Regions from separate parts of the Veillonella faecalis genome, predicted to be linked through region 2. Evidence: a T-box and tRNA genes for the amino acid it is inferred to sense, from the RefSeq annotation. Region 2 holds a T-box; the other holds one or more tRNA genes.
What was found. A T-box is a leader RNA that pairs with one kind of tRNA and senses whether it is charged. The one in region 2 lies ahead of thrS (threonine--tRNA ligase), so its partner is inferred to be a tRNA-Thr.
Positions count from the first base shown of each region.

Region 1: it encodes a tRNA-Thr, which carries the amino acid that the T-box ahead of thrS (threonine--tRNA ligase) is inferred to sense. The anticodon was not compared.

Region 1 is NZ_JALBWL010000002.1:508,100-516,852, forward strand. It holds gene hypA (hydrogenase maturation nickel metallochaperone HypA) at 1-160, shown strand, start outside; gene hypB (hydrogenase nickel incorporation protein HypB) at 176-829, shown strand; gene MOQ65_RS06095 (hypothetical protein) at 826-2,241, shown strand; gene brxF (BREX-3 system P-loop-containing protein BrxF) at 2,270-2,734, shown strand; gene MOQ65_RS06105 (undecaprenyl-diphosphate phosphatase) at 2,809-3,303, shown strand; tRNA gene MOQ65_RS06110 (tRNA-Thr) at 3,411-3,486, shown strand; tRNA gene MOQ65_RS06115 (tRNA-Tyr) at 3,496-3,580, shown strand; tRNA gene MOQ65_RS06120 (tRNA-Met) at 3,586-3,661, shown strand; tRNA gene MOQ65_RS06125 (tRNA-Thr) at 3,694-3,769, shown strand; tRNA gene MOQ65_RS06130 (tRNA-Met) at 3,775-3,851, shown strand; gene tuf (elongation factor Tu) at 4,094-5,281, shown strand; gene MOQ65_RS06140 (nitric-oxide reductase large subunit) at 5,459-7,696, shown strand; gene rpmG (50S ribosomal protein L33) at 7,967-8,116, shown strand; gene secE (preprotein translocase subunit SecE) at 8,158-8,379, shown strand; gene nusG (transcription termination/antitermination protein NusG) at 8,392-8,753, shown strand, end outside.
Region 2 is NZ_JALBWL010000001.1:209,538-218,290, reverse strand. It holds gene MOQ65_RS01015 (DASS family sodium-coupled anion symporter) at 1-583, shown strand, start outside; gene MOQ65_RS01010 (MarR family winged helix-turn-helix transcriptional regulator) at 733-1,290, opposite strand; gene MOQ65_RS01005 (MFS transporter) at 2,075-3,280, opposite strand; gene thrS (threonine--tRNA ligase) at 3,396-5,306, opposite strand; T-box leader at 5,381-5,613, opposite strand; gene MOQ65_RS00995 (hypothetical protein) at 5,862-6,851, opposite strand; gene MOQ65_RS00990 (DUF4911 domain-containing protein) at 6,968-7,243, opposite strand; gene MOQ65_RS00985 (peptidase U32 family protein) at 7,340-8,581, opposite strand; gene MOQ65_RS00980 (O-methyltransferase) at 8,581-8,753, opposite strand, start outside.

The sequences.
Region 1 (8,753 bases), on a different contig from region 2:
TATAGAAATTAACACGATTCCTATTGAAGGAAAGTGCTTGGATTGTGATAAAACATTTCCTGTAGAAAATTATAAGTTTATCTGTCCCTATTGTGACAGTCATTTCGTACAAACCATTGGTGGCCGCGAACTACAAGTGACCTCCATGGATATCGATTGATAGAAAGGTTAGGACATGCAAGTTCAAGTTAAAACTAATGTATTGGCAAAAAATGATGCCATTGCAGAGTCCTTACAACAGTTGTTTAAGGAAAAAAATATTTTTGTATTCAATCTATTAGGTTCTCCAGGGGCTGGTAAAACATCTCTGTTAGAGGCAACTTTACATGATTTGAAAAAAGATTACCGCCTTGCTGTTATTGAAGGTGATTTATTTACTGCTAAGGATGCGGAACGGATTCATGAATTAGGCGTTCCTGTTATTCAAATCAATACAGTGGGAGGTTGCCATCTTGATGCACAAATGATTCAAGATGCACTAGGTGATTTAAATCTTGATGAACTGGATATGATCATTATCGAGAATGTAGGTAACCTTGTATGCCCTGCAGAATTTGAGATTGGTGAAAGCATGAAGGTAACTGTATTATCTGTTACTGAAGGTGAGGATAAGCCTCTTAAATACCCATTAATCTTTAAAGAGTCAAAGGCTATCCTCATTAATAAGATAGATTTATTGCCTTATGTACCTTTCAAAAAAGATAAGGCCATACAAGATATACGTAATTTGAATCCAACAGGAGAGATTTTTGAAGTAAGTTGCACGGCCCATAATGGACTTGAGCCATGGTTGACATGGTTGCGTGCACAATTGGAGAGTAATCGATGAATCATTCTATTAAGAGCCGTATCGTAGCGGCACTTTTAGTAGGCTTATCTGCTACATCGGTAGGGTATGCAGCAGAGCCGGCTATTTCGACTGTGAAACAAACTGCGGTGGAATCTACAGAGAATGCAAATGATGTTGCACATACGGATGATAAGACAACTGTAGAAGCAGCGGGAATTGATGCGGCTGAGTCTGTTGCGTATATAGATAATGCACCGATTAAAGCTGTTAAAATCGATACAAAGACAAAAAAGGAAAACACTAAAACAGGATGGCTAGCTGAACAAATGGCAGTTACCGAGTTTGGTGATTCCATACAGTTTTGGCAAGCAGCTAGCGAAAATGAAGGTCCATTACCTAGCGTAACGCAAAATAACTTGGCTGATATTGGTAAGTCTTATACGGCTAATAATTTGCCAGCTTTAGGGTCTGAAGATGATTATGCTATTGATGGGTATCGCTTAGGAGATCAGTTTGTAGCGCCTAAAGATGTAGAAAAAACAGTGGTTCGTGATAACTTTACGACGTACTATATGAAAGACTTGGAGGTGACCGTTTACACGGGACCTGCTCAAGAGCGTTTAGTAAATAATCAATTACGCGGTCAAGGTGCTACTTATTTCTTTGAACCGAATACTATTACTAATATTCATAGTACGAAAAAAGGCATCCACACTGTACGCGATATTGGTGTTGGTAGCACGCGCATGGAATTGGTATTTGCCTATGGTAGCCCTATTGCGATGTGGCGTGATTTGAAAAATGAAAGTTATATTTTCCTATATGAAGGTCATTCCGAAAATTCATGGTCTCGAAAAAAGGAATTTAATAGCTCGATAGAGAATACAAATAATAATAGCCAACAACAATCTATGCTAGGACAACAGAAAGAATATATTGCTTTCACCATCAAACAAAGCAATGTAGAGGCTGTTGATATGATTAGTGGGCAAGTATGGCCAAGATTTGGATTGCCTAAAGCTCCAGTATATGATTTTCAAGCAGGTAAATTGACTGCTGATGATTTTGTGTTGCGTGGCTATAAATTAAATGATTATTTTGTTAATGATCCCAATAATGATTGGAAACATCAAGGTATGTTGTTTGGGTCCACATTTATTGGCTATAACGAATATGGCGTGAGTGTTGATAAAAAAAATCTCATCAATCGTGTTCTATTAAATATTTACACACCTACTCGTCGCGGCATTGCGATGGGGGATACTAAATACTTATTGCTCTTTGTATATGGTATGCCTACTCGTATTGTTGAATCTACAACAAATGCGGGCACATCTACTGTATATGAATATAAAAATCCAGCGGCAAGCGACTCATATTTGCAGTTTGCCCTAGATGATAAAAACCAATATATCAAATCCGTTATGTTATCTGACCGTCCAGTTAAGTAGGAACGGTTACAGCGAGGAGGCAAGGGATATGGTTACAGTTCAAGATGTAAGAGAACGTTGGGAACAAATTCAAGGTGATGATGAACGTATATTGTTTATCGTTGGTGGTCCTGGTTCTGGTAAAAGTTTGTTGATTCGTGAGTTATCTGAACAAAAAGGTTGGAAGTACTTAGAGGCAAAACAACTTATTGAAGAAGAGTTTTTATTAGTACCTCGTGATGAAAGACCACAACTTGCAGAAGAAGTAATTCGTCGTGCATTAAGTCGCAGTGATACAGAAGTTGTTCTTATCGATGGTATTAATGTATTGTTTGCACCGATATTAAATTTAAATCCTCTTGAACTATTAAAGACTATTAGTAAAACATATCCGATTGTTGTAGGTTGGCGTGGTCATCTCGAAGGTGATCAATTATACTTAGAACACAATAATGATCCAAAACATGCGGTAGTGACAATCACTAAACCTGATCGTGTTATGGTTATTGATTAATAGAGTTATATTGATTGTTGAGGGCATTATATATTGCCATGAGTTATGACCGCATATAAAAGGCAGGTGATATCATGGACCAATATGTAATTGCCCTCATTTTAGGTGTTATAGAAGGTATAACAGAATGTATTCCTGTATCTAGTACAGGGCATATGATTATTATTGGGCCGATTCCTGTGATAATAGGTCTTTTGGTAGGCGCCCTTTTTATGATTTATGCAGAAAAAAGACGAGTGACTACAAGACTGGTAGATTCTGTAAATAATTTATCTATATACCAATGCTTCCAGATTGGGCTCTATCAAATGCTCTGTTTGTGGCCTGGATTTTCGCGGTCTGGCGCTACCATTGCAGGGGGCATGTTAATCGGTTGTACTCGAAGAGCTGCTGCTGATTTTTCGTTTATCATGGCTGTACCAGTCTTTATCCTCCTTTGGGTATTATCGGATAATAGTGGCTATATTAGCAATTATCTATCTTTATCTATGATTGCCAATGAGGAAAAAATGAAGTTTAAAAAGTTTAGAAAAAATACTTGCATAGGGTATCGTTTCATGTTATTATGATTAAGCACTAAGGGATACCGCAGTGAACGAAAAAACTTCAAAAAAGTTTTTAAAAAGTTCTTGACACTTAGTGGGACGGATGATAAAATACATCTTGTCGTAATGATGCTGGCGTAGCTCAATTGGTAGAGCAGCTGACTTGTAATCAGCAGGTTGTGGGTTCAATTCCTATCGCCAGCTCCATTTTATTTTGGAGGGATTCCCGAGCGGCCAAAGGGAGCAGACTGTAAATCTGCCGTCTTCGACTTCGAAGGTTCGAATCCTTCTCCCTCCACCATTTATAGCGGGGTGGAGCAGTTGGTAGCTCGTCGGGCTCATAACCCGAAGGTCGCAGGTTCAAGTCCTGTCCCCGCAACCACAAAAATTCACAGTGAAATGATCGTTCATTGTGCTGGTGTAGCTCAGTCGGCAGAGCGTATCCTTGGTAAGGATAAGGTCACCGGTTCAATCCCGGTCACTAGCTCCATACATGGCGGCATAGCTCAGTTGGCTAGAGCAATCGGTTCATACCCGGTGTGTCCGCGGTTCAAATCCGTGTGCCGCCACCATTAAACCTCACATTGGTGAGGATTTTTTTATTTCTCCATAAAATATAAATTGAAGCTGATGAGTGTAAGGATTACATTTGTCAGTTTTTTTATTTTAGAAGAATATTTGTATTTTTAGAAGTTTTTCTATATATGGTATAATAATGTATAAGGGAATCTTATATTCCATTGATAAATTAGGGTTAATATATTATATTAATACTAGAATGTAATTTGTTTTTGTGAAGGAGGATACAATCCTAATGGCAAAAGAAAAATTTGAACGTACGAAACCGCATGTTAACATTGGTACAATCGGTCACGTTGACCATGGTAAAACTACTTTGACAGCTGCAATCACTAAAGTATTGGCTGAAAAAGGCCAAGCTGATTTCCAAGATTACAGCATGATCGATAAAGCTCCAGAAGAACGTGAACGCGGTATCACAATCAACACTGCACACGTTGAATACGAAACTGAAAACCGTCACTATGCACACGTTGACTGCCCAGGCCATGCTGACTATGTTAAAAATATGATCACTGGTGCGGCTCAAATGGACGGCGCTATCTTGGTATGTTCCGCAGCTGACGGCCCTATGCCTCAAACTCGCGAACACATCTTGTTGGCTCGCCAAGTTGGTGTTCCTGCAATCGTAGTATTCTTGAACAAAGCTGACATGGTTGACGATGAAGAATTGATCGAATTAGTAGAAATGGAAGTTCGTGAACTTCTTTCTTCCTACGAATTCCCTGGCGACGAAGTACCTATCGTTGTAGGTTCCGCTTTGAAAGCTTTGGAAGGCGACGCTCAATATGTAGCTAAAATCGACGAATTGATGGCAGCTGTAGACTCCTACATCCCAACTCCAGTTCGTGATACTGACAAACCTTTCTTGATGCCTGTGGAAGACGTATTCACAATCACTGGTCGTGGTACAGTAGCAACTGGCCGTGTTGAACGTGGTCAAGTAAACGTAGGCGACACAGTAGAAGTTGTAGGCTTGAAAGAAAAAGCTGAACAATACGTAGTAACTGGTCTTGAAATGTTCCGTAAAACTTTGGATTCTGCAGTAGCAGGTGATAACGTTGGTGCATTGCTTCGTGGTGTAGACCGCAAAGACATCGAACGTGGTCAAGTATTGGCTAAACCAGGTTCCATCAAACCACATACAAAATTCAAAGCAGAAGTATACGTATTGACTAAAGAAGAAGGTGGCCGTCATACTCCATTCTTCTCCAACTACCGTCCACAATTCTACTTCCGTACAACAGACGTAACAGGTGTTGTAAACCTTCCTGAAGGTGTAGAAATGTGTATGCCTGGCGATAACGTAACAATGGATATCGAATTGATCACTCCAATCGCTATCGAAGAAGGTCTTCGTTTCGCGATCCGCGAAGGTGGCCATACAGTAGGCGCTGGCGTTGTAACTGAAATCGAAGGTTAATTCATAATCTTTGTAGTAAATAGGACCCCAATTGGGGTCCTATTTTTGTATTAATTTATATATTGTTTATTGTATTTGTAACCAAAGATACAGAATTATTCTACTAATAGTGCTATTATTACCTCAAGGAGAGCAAAGGCTCTCCTTTTGTGTTTTTATAGAAAAGGAGGTAATGTGATGGGTGAATACAAAAAGTATTGGATAGCCGTAGTAGCCGTTCTTATTATTGGTTTTTCTATTCTTGGTTATCTAGGTACTGATGTGTATCATCAAGCACCGCCAGTGCCGACTGCGTATGTATCTCAAGATGGACAGGTCTTGTTCACTAAGGAAGATATTTTACATGGTCAATCGGCATGGCAATCTACAGGTGGTCAATCGGTAGGGACCGTTTTAGGTCATGGCGCATATCAAGCGCCTGACTGGACAGCAGATTGGTTACATAAAGAAGTATCCGTGATGTTGGATATTAAATCTCAAGAGGCCTTTGGAGCTCTTTATGACCAATTGGGACCTGTACAACAAGCAGCTGTTAAAGAAGTTGTGAAAAAAGAGTATTTAGGTAGTGCAGTCCGTGAAGATGGAACTGTTGTTTTATCTCCAGAACGAATTACGGCAATGAATTTAACTGGTCGTTATTTTGTTGAGTTGTACGGTGATAATCCTGATTTAACATTGACTCGTGATCATTTTGCGATGAAGGATAACACGTTACCTGAGTTACAAGATCGCATTGATATGGCACGCTTCTTCTTCTGGACTACTTGGATGGCATCTACACAACGTCCTGGTACAGATGCAACGTATACAAACAACTGGCCACATGAACCTTTGTTGGATCATAATCCTACACCTGAAAGTATCGCATGGTCTGTTGTGAGTGTTATTATCTTATTATGTGGCATTGGTGTAGTTGTATGGTTATGGGCCTTTGGTAAAAAGGATGATGACCATGCATTGGTTCCACCAACAGAAGATCCAATTAGCAAGATCACGTTAACGCCATCTCAACGTGCATTAGGTAAATATTTGTTTACAATCCTAGCATTGTTCTTATTCCAATTGGGGATGGGTGGGATTATTGCCCACTATACTGTAGAAGGTCAAGCGTTCTATGGTATTCCATTAGCGCAATATTTCCCTTATTCTATTGCACGTACATGGCATATTCAGGCATCTTTGTTCTGGATTGCGATGGCATTCTTGAGTGCTGGTCTATTCTTGGCACCAATCATTAATGGTGGTAAAGATCCTAAATATCAAAAGCTTGGGGTGGACATCTTATTCTGGGCTCTTGTAGTTCTTGTAGTAGGTTCCTTCGCTGGTACATATTTAGGCGTAGCACATCAAATTCCAGCAGCGTGGAATTTCCTTCTCGGACACCAAGGTTACGAATATATCGAGTTAGGTCGTATTTGGCAGTGGATTGAATACATTGGTATTTTATTCTGGCTTGTACTCATGATACGTAGCATTATTGGTGCATTCAAGCAAAAAGGAGATAAAAACCTCATTGCAGCCTTCATATTCTCCGTTATCATGGTAGGTATCTTCTATGGTCCAGGGTTATTCTATGGTGAACATAGCCATTTGGCGATTATGGAGTATTGGCGTTGGTGGGTAATCCATCTTTGGGTTGAAGGCTTCTTCGAAGTATTCTCCACTACATTGATGGCATTTATCTTTGTTACATTAGGGCTTGTATCGTACCGTGCTGGTACAGTTGCGGCCATCTCTTCTGGGGCTATTTATCTCATCGGTGGTATCCCTGGTACATTCCATCATTTATACTTCACAGGTGTTACATCCACTATCGTGGCAACAGGCGCATCCTTCTCTGCGTTAGAAGTAGTACCACTTGTACTCTTAGGTTATGAAGCTTTTGAAAACTATACACGTCTTCATAGTGCTCCTTGGATGCATCGTCTAAAATGGCCTGTGTATTGTTTCATTGCCGTGTCCTTCTGGAATCTAGTGGGGGCAGGGGTATTCGGATTCTTGATCAACATGCCTGTATCCTTGTTCTACATCCAAGGTCTTAATACAACTGCAGTACATGCCCACACAGCATTGTTTGGTGTGTATGGTTTCTTAAGTCTAGGATTTGTATTCCTTATTGCTCGCTATATCCGACCTGAAGTAGAATTTAACGATAAGCTAATGAAGTTCGGTTTCTGGGCTCTCAATATAGGCCTTGCCTTAATGGTGCTCATTAGCTTATTGCCGATTGGTCTTATCCAAGCGTGGGCAAGCATTACACATGGCTTGTGGTTTGCACGTAGCGAAGAATTTATGCAACAACCATTGTTACAAAACTTACGTTGGCTTCGTATGATTGGTGATACAATACTAATCATTGGTGCCGTAGCATTCTTCTGGCAAATTGTGAAAGTTCTATTTCCGAAGAAATCCTAATTGACAGACATAATATAATTCTATGCATTAACGGCATAAATTGTATGAAAAATATGTGATAATTTAGTACCATATTAATGGCGTTCCTTTATAGACAAGGAACGCCATTTTTTGTTATACTATCCATGTCAGGTACATGTGCCTGGCTTTTTTGAGTTGCTCAAAATTCTTGACATAGCTTGCTACGTATGATATATTTCTTTAGTATGTAGTCGAGCGTTTTCGAGTACAAGAGACAGATTTAGTAAATACAAAGCGAGGTGTATCCGGATGCGTAATGCCATTACTTTAGCTTGCACAGATTGCAAACAACGTAACTATCAAACGAACAAGAACAAAAAGAACAATCCTGATCGTATTGAAATGATGAAATATTGCAAATTCTGCGGTAAACATACATTACACCGTGAAACAAAATAATTCTTATCATTCATTACCTGTTGATTTGAGGATGTGAAACAATGGCAAAGTCTAACTCAGCAGTGCAGCAGCGTGGTGGATTTGGAAAATTCTTCCGCGGTGTGAAAGCTGAACTTAAAAAAGTAGTCTGGCCAACAAAAAAAGAACTCATCAATTATACAATAGTAGTATTTTTAGTGACGATTTTTATCGCCTTTATTATCTATATACTTGATGCAGTCTTTGCCCAACTTTTTAATACGTTGTTGCACTTTGTTGGATAAGGGGGCCATTTCATGGAAGCAGATAAGAAGTGGTATGTAATTCATACCTATTCAGGCTACGAAAATAAAGTTAAAACCACTCTTGAACTTAAAGTTCAGTCTATGGGTCTACAAGATGTGATTAGCCGTATTTTGGTACCTCTTGAAGACGAAATAGATGAAAAAGATGGGGTTAAAAAAGTAGTAAAACGTAAGATATTTCCTGGGTACGTATTGGTTGAAATGGAAGTTAACGACCGCTCTTGGTATGTTGTACGCAACACACCAGGTGTAACAGGTTTCGTTGGTTCTGCCACTAAACCAGTTCCACTTTCTGATTCCGAAGTAGAACATATACTTAAGTCTCAGGGCTTGGATAAGAAACCAAGCATCAA
Region 2 (8,753 bases):
TACTGGTGGCAAGCTACATTCTATCGATACAACAACTACAACAATTGTAGCTATCGCATTGTTCTTCTTCCCTAAGATTGGCATTATGGATTGGAAATTTGCACAGCCGAACATCGACTGGGGTTCCATCGTTATGTTTGGTGCTGGTATCGGCCTTGGCTCTGTATTACTGAAAACAAAGGCAGCCACTTGGCTTGCTCAAGTATTCGTAAACGCCTTCTCCCTTGAAAGTGCAAGCGTATTCATCTTAATTGCTGTAATGGCGGCCTTCCTCATTGTTATCCACCTAGGCTTTGCATCTGCTACAGCCCTCTCCTCTGCTATGATTCCTATTGTAATTTCTATTGTAGTAGGACATAACGCAGAAGGACTTAACCCAATCGGTGTAACCATGCTTATGCAATATGCCATCTGCTTTGGTCTAGTATTACCAGTAAACTCACCACAAGGTATGGTAGCTTACGGTACCGACACATTCGACGTAAAAACATTTATGACTACAGGCATTCCATTGACTATTATTGGCTATGTGATGATGCTCGTATTTGCCCTTACATATTGGCACTGGATTGGTATAGCTTAAAACTAACTAACAAAACATCAAAATCCTGCAATTTCTTATTAACAGAAATTGTAGGATTTTTTGTTTTAACTGGTTAACTTACTCCATATCCCCACTTTATCTATTATGCCCACTCACTCTATCGCTTACTTCAATACTTACTCTATTTCTTACTCTATTTTTTCTGGACTGAAATGTCTAAGTATAAATGTTAGATCAGATTTAATGTCACTCTTCTTATTTTTGCGCATAGCTGAAAACATATTACCTAATACTTTATCATGCACAACTTGTACTTCTTCAAATAAAAGCTTTCCTTCATAAGTCAAAGCAAGACTTTTAGATCGTCTATCAGTTGAACACACACTACAAGTCAATAAACCTTTCTTTGTTAAATTTTTTACAACTGCAAATAAATTTCCATACGACACTCGTAACTCATCCACTATAAAGCCTAATGTTGGTTTACACGACGAAACATAGACAAACTCCAACACATTATATTGCATCGGTGTCAACCCAAAACGTCTTAATACAGCTACTTCCTTATCATGAATCACCGTATATATACGCTCAAATAAAAACCATAACTTCTTATCCTCTGGCATAAATACATCTCTAGGAACTCTTTTGGCTAACTTTAACCGTTTACCGTATCGCATAGCTCGCTCTAATCGATTAAAACCTTCTTCACTCTCACTAACCTTACGTAATCGTAATCGCGCCAATAGACTCACTCCTTTACCATTTTACAAATTTTCCATACATAACCTATTTTCCAGATACTACCAGTTAAAAATATTTATTTTTAACTGGTAGTATCTCTAAATCAGCTTATATCTCCGCTTAGCAGAATTACTTTTAACTGATAGTATCTCTAAATCAGCTTATATCTCCACTTAGCAGAATTACTTTTAACTGGTAGTATCTCTAAGTCAGCTTATATCTCTACTTAGCAAAATTACTTTTAACTGGTAGTATCTCTAAGTCAGCTTATATCTCTACTTAGCAAAATTACTTTTAACTGGTAGTATCTCTAAGTCAACTTATATCTCTACTTAGCAAAATTACTTTTAACTGGTAATATCTCTAAATCAGCTTATATCTTCACTTAGCAGAATTACTTTTAACTGGTAGTATCTCTAAGTCAGCTTATATCTCTACTTAGCAAAATTACTTTTAACTGGTAGTATCTCTAAAATGACTTATATCTGTCCTTAAAAATTATTTTTAAATGGTAGTACCAGCAAAATAATATAATTAATTAAAGCTTGCATTGTGTTTTTACATCAAAGTATGAATAACCAAAATAATATTCGACAAAGATTCTAAAACTCCTGCAAAATAACAGTATTATTCCGAATTACTAGAAATATAATTACAAATTAAACTACAAACAAAATTTAAATACAAGCACAAAAAAGCGCCGTCCGAAGACAGCGCTTAATGTAGTTAAATTATTTACTACTCTTATTTACTAGTTTTGTTTATTAATCTTATTTACTCGTTTTCTTATTCTAATTCCTTACCTTTAAGTTCAGGAATCAAGAATAGGGTTGCAAGAATATCAAGTACATAGATAATAGCTAGGAATGCAATTGCCACTTGGTAGGAGTACATGGAGATAATCATACCTACTACCATTGGGCTAAAGCCGCCTACAGCACGACCGATATTAAATAGTACATTTTGAGCCGTTGCACGAGCAGTTGTTGGGTAGGCTTCTGCCATCAAGGCACCATAGCCACCCATCATACCATTTACAGAGGCGCCTAAGATTGCACCAGCAAATAGCATGGCAGTTGGATCAGATAGTTGAGAGTAGATTAAAATAGATGCTACAGCACATACTTGGAATAGGATGAATGTAGGTTTACGACCTATTTTATCGGCTAAGCGGCCAAATAACCAAATACCGACCATCATGCCACAAACAGTAACCGCTGTCCACAAACCAGATTTTGTTAGAGAGAAACCTAATTGCTTACTTAAGAAATTAGGTAACCAAATCATAATACCGTAATATCCAAAGTTTTGAACAGATGTTAAAATAGCAACACCAATAGATGTCTTTGTAGTTCTTACATCTTTTACTAATAACTTGAAAGAGTTTGTATGTGAATGCTCTTTATCTGCTTTACTTTGTACAAAGATTTCTGGTTCATGTAGTTTCGCACGGAATACCCAAGCAATTAACGCTGGAATAATGCCAACCATAAACATACCACGCCATCCAATGATAGGAATGAGTAATGGTGTTAACAAAGCAGCAGCCAACACGCCTAATTGCCAACCTAAGGCAACGTAGCTTGTTGCTTTTGCACGGTGTTGAGCAGGCCAAGCTTCAGCAGCGAGCGCCATACCAATACCAAATTCACCACCTAAACCAATACCTGCTATTGTACGGTAAATTAGAAGATCCCAATACCCTTGAGCAAAGGCACAAAGCCCAGTAAATATAGCAAACAAAACAATCGTCCAAGTTAAAACGCGAACGCGACCAAATTTATCTGACAAGGTACCGAAGATGAAACCACCAAGTACGGCACCAACCAAGGTCCACGTCACAAGAGATCCCGCTTGACCAGTGGTCAAACCTAAATCTCCAGAAATTAGTGTCAGCATAAAGCCAAGAATTAAGAGGTCAAAACCATCCATAGCATAACCAATGGAGGAACCAATAACGGCTTTCCAACCATATGAATTTACTTCTTTCATAGTATTTCCTTTCGCTACTCACAGGTAACAATTAAAGAGATAGCCCCCACTATACAAATGGCCAACGCCTAGACTTAAGTCTAATGAAAGGCTTTAGTATATGGGGGCTAAATATTTAGTTACGTTCTTTGATTTCGATTTTAATAGAATTGAAGAATTCTTCGAATGGTACGGAACCTAATTCGTCACCGCCGTGTTTACGAACGTTAACTGTGCCTTCTTCAACTTCTTTATCGCCTACCACAAGCATGTATGGAACTTTTGCCATTTGTGCTTGGCGGATTTTGTAGCCAATTTTTTCGCTACGATCATCCACTTCTACACGTACATAATCGCGATGCATTTGTTTTGCCAATTCTTTAGCATATTCAACATGTTTTTCAGAGATAGGTAAGATTTTAACTTGTACAGGAGCCATCCATGTTGGGAACGCACCTGCATAGTGTTCAGTTAAGATACCGATGAAACGTTCCATGGAGCCGAAGCATGCACGGTGAATCATGATAGGACGATGTTTTTGACCATCTTCGCCAACATATTCGATTTGGAAACGTTCAGGCAAGTTCATATCCAATTGGATAGTACCACATTGCCATGTACGGCCTAAGGAATCTTCGATATGGTAGTCAAGTTTAGGGCCGTAGAATGCGCCGTCGCCAGGGTTGATTACATAAGGAATACCTTTTGCTTCAATAGCATTGCGCAATGCTTCTGTAGCAGCTTCCCAAATGGCATCGTCACCCATTGCATTGTCTGGTTTAGTGGACAATTCCACATGGTATTTCAAACCAAATTGGCTATAAATGCGGTCGAACAATTCGATAACTTTCATCAATTCAGATTGCATTTGATCTGGCAACATGAATACGTGAGCATCGTCTTGTGTGAATGCACGTACACGGAATAAGCCGTGTAAAGCACCGGACAATTCATGACGGTGAACTAAACCAAGTTCAGCATAACGTAATGGGAAGTCGCGATAGGAATGCATTTCGTTTTGGTAAACCAAGATACCACCTGGGCAGTTCATTGGTTTAATTGCATATTCTTCATCATCGATAATTGTAGTGTACATATTTTCACGGTAATGGAACCAGTGACCAGATGTTTCCCACAATTGTTTATTTAAGATAATTGGTGTACGAATTTCTTCGTAATCAAATTCATGGTGAACTTCACGCCAGAAGTTTTCTAATTCGTTGCGAAGGGCCATACCTTTTGGTAAGAAGAATGGGAAGCCAGGACCTTCTTCTTTGATAACAAACAAACCAAGTTCTTTACCAAGTTTACGGTGGTCGCGTTTAGCTGCTTCTTCAAGCAAGTGAAGGTATGCATCAAGTTCTTCTTTCTTTTCAAATGCTGTACCGTAAATACGTTGCAACATTTTGTTCTTTTCATCGCCGCGCCAGTATGCACCTGCAATGCTTTGTAATTTGAAAGCTTTTACCTTACCAGTGGATGCCACGTGAGGACCTGCACAAAGATCGATAAAGTCACCTTGCGCATAGCAAGAGATAACAGCATCTTCAGGAAGATCTTCAATTAATTCTACCTTGTAGTCTTCGTTTTTAGATTTGAAGAACTCGATAGCTTCTTGACGAGACATTACAGATTTAGTGATAGGCAAGTTTTCTTTCACAATACGGCTCATTTCCTTTTCGATTTTGCCTAAATCTTCAGGAGTCAAAGTATGTTCCATATCGATATCATAGTAGAAACCTTTATCGATAGCAGGACCGATAGCCAATTTAGCTTCAGGCCATAAGCGTTTTACCGCTTGAGCCAAGATATGAGAAGCTGTATGACGCAAAGTATGTTTACCACCATCTTCTTCGAATGTTAAGAACGCTACTTCAGAACCGTCGACTAATTCTTCGCGAAGGTCTGTTAATTCGCCATTTACATTAGCAGCTAGTACTTTTTTAGCCAAGCTGTTAGATAGTTGTTTTACTGCTTCCCCAAGAGTAGTGCCAGCAGCGTATTCCTTTGCACTACCATCAGGTAAAATGATTTTTACATCTGCCATTTTTCTTTCCTCCAATTTATTATCTAGGATAGACTGGATTTTTGTAATAAAAAAAGACCCTCTATCCCTACAAAACAAGGGACGAAGATCATTCGCGGTTCCACCCTAGTTAACTACCTATACAAATATATGTGTATAGTTAATTCACTTCATTAAGCCCGATAACGGTGGCGGCCGTATTTGCCTACTTAGGTTCGACAAATCAGTTTAAAGGGGGTAACTCTAATATATGTGTAAGGCATTTCCAGCATCAGCCTCTCTCTGGTACACAGGGATATGAGAATCATGTCCTTTGCATAACTTTTACTAGATTATAGTATCATAGAGAATCAAATAATTCAATACAGTTTAACTGTAAATTTCACAAAATCTATAAATTAAAGAAACGCCTTCAAACACATCATAAAAAAACGGCCCGATATAACTGATATGTACCCCATTTACGGGTTGTCCATTAAAAGGGGGACATATCAAACTCGAGCCGTTTATTAAGATTATCATATATACGCTAACCAATGTAGCTCTACTACAGCTCACTGTACATTAGCTAGATTATTAGCGTTTGAAGTTTGTAGATAACATAGCACCAATTACTTTTTCCAATTTGCTATTGGAAAGATCTGGGCCTTTGTAAAGTGTTAAGAGCACATCATTGGAGTTATCTTGTTTAGAAACCATCATAACACCGCTGCCACGAGCACCGTTATCGTCGTAATCTTTTGCTACGATAACGAGGTTCAAGTAATGATCCTTCATATATGTGTACACTTTACTTGTACGTGCAGAGGAACCAATCATTTTTGCCATGCTCATACCACGGTTGAATACGATTGTATTTGCATTATGTGGGTTTGCCGCTAATTGTTGTTTTTCCTCTTCATTTAAAGGCATGAGATTCACCATGAGGGAATCACCCATTTTACCACGGAACATAGCTGGCATTGTTTCACGCACGTCTTCAGGAATACCTGTGTCAGCAGTCAATTTTAATTCCTTAGGAACAGTCATATATAGAACGCCCTTGCTGTTTCGGCCTACCTCTGTTGTACTGAGGTCTACGGCGCTAAGCATAATGGAATCTTTAATAGTTGCTACTTGATTTGCCAATGGCTTTTCAGGAATGCCACGGCTTGCCAATTGTACGTCACCAGATTTAGTTTTTTTCAAGGTTTCTACATTCCAGTTAGCACCTTTTTTGTCAGCATCGCTAGCCTCTGTGAAAGCATTCGCCCCATCTTTTGCGCCTACATACACGTAAGTTTGAGCTGGGATAATTGTATCTGGCGCACCAGTTTTATTGAACGCTGCACCATATACAACATTAGGAATCACAGTGGAGCCAACTTGTAAATTATTGTTAGTTTGGCTTTCCACATCAAAGTTGATATTACCAGTGAAGGTCATATCAGGACCATGATTGATGACTACTACATCCCCTGCTTGAGGAATAATAACAGGGCCTACAGGACCTGCCATAGCTACGCCTGCCATAGATACACTAAGGCAAGCTGTTAATAATGCACGTTTCAAAATAGATTGTTTCATAGATATACTCTCATTTCTCTACTATATATGTTGACATAAATATAAATGTAGAATGATGTGTTTAATTCACTATCATTTATGGTTACTAATCGTCTATATGCAGCTTCAACATATACTTACTCGTCTATAGTGACATAATCCGATAGACTACTTAATAATTCAATAGCCAAGGGCCGTGTTGAAGGTGTACACCTTAGCATACATCGTCCATTTATATCAATAGATGTCATAACCCCTAAGTATTCATAGCCTTCAATGATGCGATTGATATAGTTCGTATGCTTCGGTTCAAGATGAAAGTACACATACGCCTCTTCCCCAGAGGTTTCTAAATCTGGTACATCAGTAAATGCACCGATAGATTTACTCGGTTCTAAAGATGTACCACTCATAAGTCCTCCTACACATCATTACTATAAAATGTAAATGCTATACATATCGCTAGTATAGGCATCCATTAGATATGTCTGTCGTTAATATACTACCTACTAAGCTTCTTTTGATTTGCACTCACGGCGCATCATAGAATATGGCTCAAGTGGTGTATCCATGTAGATACGCACTTTCATTTGCGCATGAGGCGCTACGTCGATTGGATTACCATCTTCGTCTGTCATTTTTTCAATTACAGTTTCCACAAGGTCCCCTTTAGGCTGGCAGAATTCTACTTTATCGCCGACCTTGAAGTTATTACGTTGTTCAAGATCAACGTATTTTTCTTCTTCGTTATAGCCCATAACTAAACCGATGAAGTCATGGCTTTGTGTATTGGTAGATTTACCATAGTTTTGAGCCGTTTCATCAGGACGACCTTCTGCAAAACCATCTGTATATGGACGGTGAGAAATCTTTTCTAATTCTGCAATCCATTCTGGACGAACATACCAGTCTTTCCCTTCTTTAAGATATGTATCGATAGCTGTACGGTATACCTTTGCTACCGTTGCACAATAGTGAACGGATTTCATACGGCCTTCAATTTTAAGGCTATCAATACCAGCTTCATATAAATCAGGAATGCGGTGAATCAAGCACAAGTCTTTAGAGTTAAAGATATATGTGCCATGTTCATCTTCTTCAATTGGATAATATTCACCAGGTCGGTTGGATTCAACAAGGGAATATTTCCAGCGGCAAGATTGAGAACATTGACCGCGGTTCGCATCACGGTTGCCTGTCATGTAGTTAGACAATAGACAACGACCAGAGTAAGAAATACACATGGAGCCATGTACAAAGGATTCGATTTCGATATCTACATTATCCTTCATTTCTTTAAGATCTGCTAAGGATACTTCGCGAGCCGCTACGACGCGTGTGGCACCCAGTTCTTTCCACATTTGCACTGTATGCCAGTTTGTAGTGGAAGCTTGTGTACTTACGTGAAGTTCAAGGCCTGGAGCCACGCGTTTAGCAAGGCTAAAGATACCCATGTCGGCTACGATGATCGCATCAACGCCGATACTTTCAAGGAATTTCAAATAGTCCTCTAAACCTTCAAAGTCCTCATTGTGAGGGATGATATTACATGTAACATGGAGTTTTTTACCATGAGCATGTACGAATTCTACAGCTTCCTTTAATTCCTCATCGGAGAAATTAGAGTTACCTGCGCGCAAGCCAAAACGTTTGCCTGCACAATATACAGCATCCGCACCATAGCGAATAGCCATTTTAAGCTTGTCCATATTACCGGCTGGACAAAGCAATTCCATAAAATGTTCTGCCATTATTTGTTGTGCCCTTTCCACACACTCACACTCATACCATCACCCATTGGATAGATGGTGGTGTTAAACAATTCTTTATTTTCAACATACGTTAAGTATTCTTTTAACCGTTTTACGATAGTCTTAAACCGTTTTGGCGGCTCCTTATCGCCTCTTACATAGCCTCTAAAAA